DNA from 2 places in the Streptomyces olindensis genome. Region 2 is predicted to be linked to the other one. Evidence: riboswitches for the same ligand, from Rfam matches in the RefSeq annotation. Region 2 holds a riboswitch; the other holds the start of a gene.
The links. A riboswitch is a leader RNA that binds a small molecule or an ion and turns the genes downstream of it on or off. The one in region 2 is predicted to bind cyclic di-AMP.
Positions count from the first base shown of each region.

Region 1: it holds a riboswitch for cyclic di-AMP, as region 2 does, so the genes downstream of both, ABZ948_RS06690 (LysM peptidoglycan-binding domain-containing protein) here and ABZ948_RS35325 (M23 family metallopeptidase) in region 2, are expected to answer to the same signal.

Region 1 covers NZ_JBEYZD010000008.1:26,771-28,963, forward strand. The annotation lists gene ABZ948_RS06685 (polyprenyl synthetase family protein) at 1-346, opposite strand, end outside; cyclic di-AMP (ydaO/yuaA leader) riboswitch at 810-988, shown strand; gene ABZ948_RS06690 (LysM peptidoglycan-binding domain-containing protein) at 992-1,756, shown strand; gene ABZ948_RS06695 (HAD family hydrolase) at 1,720-2,193, opposite strand, start outside.
Region 2 covers NZ_JBEYZD010000084.1:21,877-24,069, reverse strand. The annotation lists gene ABZ948_RS35335 (alginate lyase family protein) at 1-249, shown strand, start outside; tRNA gene ABZ948_RS35330 (tRNA-Met) at 304-377, shown strand; cyclic di-AMP (ydaO/yuaA leader) riboswitch at 668-824, shown strand; gene ABZ948_RS35325 (M23 family metallopeptidase) at 836-1,867, shown strand; gene ABZ948_RS35320 (aldo/keto reductase) at 2,017-2,193, shown strand, end outside.

The DNA of each region.
Region 1 (2,193 bases), on a different contig from region 2:
AGTTGCCCCAGCGGGCGTTCGCGCTCGCGACGCCGCGGCGCACGGCGGCCTCGTCCATCACGTCGTCGTGGTACAGCGTGGCGAGGTGGGTCAGCTCCACGACGACGGCCGAGGGCACGATCCCGGGCGCGTACCGGTCACCGAACTGGGCGGAGAGCATCACGAGCAGCGGCCGGAACCGCTTGCCGCCGGCCCGCACCAGGTGCTGGGCGGCCTCCGTGATGAAGGGCACCTCACTCTTGGTGGCCTCGAGCAAGCCTTCCTCGACAGCCGCCAGCCCGGCCTGGACATCGGCTTCCAGAGCCTGGTCCCGCACGCTCAGCCCGAACGGCCCGACGTCGGTCACGAGGGGTCTCCTGTCTGCTGGTGTCTGCCGGTGATCACACGGATTGTCGATAGGTCGCTGCCATCACTCGAGTCAGCGTATCCGGTCACGTTTCGATCACCGCCAGCGCCCATGGTTACAGGCCGGGCGGCAACAGACATTTATCGACTTTCCCGGAAGTAGCCGCTCATATGCGATTTGCCGTATTGGGTAAGCAAATTCCCCTTGCGGGATATTGCGCCCCAGGTCGTGATCAGTGAGTTGAATCACTTCTCCCTCTCGACAGCCGGACCCCGGCACCCTCCCGTACCCCCGTTCACCGAAAGCAAGTTGAGCCTTGGCTCCCGCAAAGGATCAAGCCGCTCATATCCCCCGACCAAGGTCAACAAGCTCGATATGTGACCCCGGTGCTTGTTCCCGACATGTGCTCTCGCATACGTTCCGGGCCTGTCCGGCGGACGCCGAATCCTGCCGCCGCCCGGACTCCCCACACACACCGACTCACTCACGCAGGGCAGGAGCGGGGGACCCAGGTAAGTCGCCGGTCCACGACGTGGAACGGCTCGGGGTGAAGCCGCGCACGGCAGCACAACGCCGTGCGCGGCCGGGCACCTCCCGGCCCGAACCCGACAGCTCACCTCGCAGGCGCCGGAGAGGAACATCGCCATGCCCGGACGAGGTAAGCACCGTCGCCCCAGAACCAGCCCGCTCACCCGAGGCGTCGTCGCCGCCGGCACCGGCGGGGCCGCCCTGACCCTCCCGCTGCTCGGCGCGACGCAGGCCAGTGCCGCCCAGCCGGCCCAGAGCGCGCCCGCCGCCCAGACCGCGCCCCAGGCGGCCCAGCCCGCCAAGTCCCTCACGTACACCGTGACCAAGGGCGACACGCTCTACCGCATCGCGGACAAGTACGACGTCTCGGGCGGCTGGAAGCAGCTCTACAAGGACAACCGCGCCGCCGTCGGCGACGACCCGCGGCTGATCCACCCGGGCCTGAAGCTGAAGGTGGAGACGACGAAGGCGGCCGCCGAGAAGAAGGCGACGCAGTCGTCCGCCCCGACCAAGCCGGCCGGCGGCATCACCAAGGCCACCCCGGCCGCCGCGAAGACCTACGCGAACAACCTCGACGGCTGGATCCGCGAGGCGCTGGACATCATGGCCCAGAAGGGCATCCCGGGGTCGTACGACGGCATCTACCGCAACATCATGCGCGAGTCGTCCGGCAACCCCCAGGCGATCAACAACTGGGACTCCAACGCCGCCAAGGGCACGCCCTCCAAGGGCCTGCTCCAGGTCATCGACCCGACCTTCGCCGCCTACCACGTGTCCGGCACCCCCTACGACCCGTTCGACCCCGTCGCCAACATCACGGCGGCCTGCAACTACGCGGCCGACCGCTACGGCTCGATCGACAACGTCTTCGGCCCGTACTGAGCCGTCCCGCCCAGCAGTCGCTCGAGGACGACGGCGATGCCGTCGTCCTCGTTCGACAGGGTGACCTCGTCGGCCACGGCCTTCAGTTCGGGATGCGCGTTGGCCATCGCGACGCCGTGGGCGGCCCAGTCGAACATCGGGATGTCGTTGGGCATGTCGCCGAAGGCGATCGTGTCCGCCGGCCGCAGCCCCAGGTGCTCGGCGGCCAGCGCCAGTCCCGTCGCCTTGGTGACGCCGCACGGCTGGAGCTCGACCGTGCCGGGCCCCGACATCGTCACCGTCGCCAGCGAGCCGACGACCGAGCGGGCCGTCGCCGCCAACTCGTCGTCCGTCAGGTAGGGGTGGCGCAGCAGCACCTTGCTGATGGGCTCGTCCCACAGCTCCTCACGCCGGTCGACCCGTACCGCGGGCAGTGTCGGGTGCGGCATGAGATAGCC
Region 2 (2,193 bases):
CTGACGGCCGCGCTCGCCCTGCACGCCCGGCACGAACGGGGCGCACGGGCACCCACCTGGCTGTGCGACGGCCGCGTCGAGCCGGGCCTCGGGCCGCACCTGGAGGTCGCCCTCAACCACCTGGAGGGCCGCCTCGGCGCGCCAGTCCCGGCCGCCCGCGAGGTGGCCGCACGGGCCCGGCCCGCCGGCACCGACGGCCTGTTCACCGCCTGGGAAACCCTGACCCACGCGGGCGACCCGGGCGGCTGAGCAGCGGGTGTGCGCGAGCTGTCCCGCGGATGGCGTACACTGGTGTCACAACGACGCGGGGTGGAGCAGCTCGGTAGCTCGCTGGGCTCATAACCCAGAGGTCGCAGGTTCAAATCCTGTCCCCGCTACTGAAGGCCGAGGGCCGGAATCCGAAAGGGTTCCGGCCCTCGGTGCATTTCCCGGAACTCCCCCTCACTGTCGGTGAGCGAACCACGTCACTCCGCATAACAACTGACATACCGTCAGAACCCACGAGTCACTTGTGAGGCGGCCAACTCGCCCGATTTGGGCCGGTCATGGCAGGTAAGTCCGCGCGAAAAAGGTTAATGATCAAGTGGAATCGCTGGAATACACACCGCGCCTCCATTAACGTTCGATAACGCAGCGCGGTCGTCCCAGCCGTCACAGAAGGCGGCTCCGTGCGCACGCGCCGAATCCCGAAAGGGAACCGGGGAACCACCACTTGGGGTGAATCGGGCGAATGCCGCCGTGGAAGCACGGTCGGTATACGCGCGTAGGAGACCTTCCTGCTCCGAACCCGTCAGCTAACCCGGTAGGCGAGAAGGAAGGAAAGGAGTACGCCTACGTGGCGTCCAACCGGCCTGCCCCCGCGGCCCCGTTCGCGCAGGACCAGCGCGACACCGAGACCTTCGGCTACGGCGGTCAGCGCACCGACGAGGGCCCGTTCCAGGAGTGGAACCCCACCGCGGAGTCCATCCGTCCCGTCCGCGGCCGGCATCGCGTCACCAAGCAGCGCGGCGGAGGACTCGCCCGCAGCTCCACCGTCCTGGGCGTCGGCGTCATAGCCGCCGTGGGCGCCGGCGGCATGGCCAGCGCCCAGACCGGCAAGCCGCCGGTGTCGATCTCCGTGCCGGACCTGCCCTCGGTGGGTTCCCTCATCTCGGACGACGACACCCCCCAGGGCTCCGCTACTCCGCTCAGCAGCCTCGGCACCGCCACGGCGGACACCGAGCAGGGCGGCTCCGACGCCGGTGAGGCGCTGCGGGCCCGGATCATGGCCCAGGTCGAGCACCAGCAGGACCAGATCGAGACCAAGGCCGCCGAGGAAGCCGCGGCCGCCGCCGAGAAGGCCGCCAAGGAAGCCGCCGCCAAGGCGGAGCAGGAAGCCAAGGCCAAGGCCGCCGAAGCCAAGCGGAAGGCGGAGGAGGAGGCCCGGAAGAAGGCCGAGGCCGAGCGACTCGCCGCCCTCGCCAAGCAGTTCACGCTGCCGACCTCCTCGTACACCATCACCTCCAGCTTCGGCCAGGCCGGCGCCTACTGGTCCTCCGGCTACCACACGGGCCTCGACTTCGCCGCGCCCACCGGTACCCCCATCAAGGCGGTCCACAGCGGCACCATCACCGAGGCCGGCTGGAACGGCTCGTACGGCTACAAGACCGTCCTCACCCTCGATGACGGCACCGAGATCTGGTACGCGCACCAGTCCTCCATCGGCGTCAGCGTCGGCCAGAAGGTCAGCACCGGCGACGTCATCGGCCGCGTGGGCGCCACCGGCAACGTCACCGGAGCCCACCTCCACCTCGAGGTCCACGCCGCCGGCTCCTCCAGCGGCATCGACCCGATGGCGTGGCTCAGGGGCAAGGGCCTCAACCCGTAAGCAGACGCACGCCTGGCGGAGCACCGGTGGCCCTGACGACGCCCCCCCCGACGTCGGAGCCGCCGGTGTCCGCTGTCGGCGGCGGTGTTTACGGGAGTTTTGCGTCCACCGTGGAATGGGGCTCTCCCGTACGGTCGTTGACGCAGAGCATGACTTCTCTGCGCAAACTCGGCTCCTCCGACCTCGAGGTCTTCCCGCTCGCCCTCGGCGGCAACGTCTTCGGCTGGACCGCCGACGAGGACCAGTCGTTCGCCGTCCTCGACGCCTACACGGCCGCCGGCGGCAACTTCGTCGACACCGCCGACGTCTACTCGGCCTGGGCCGAG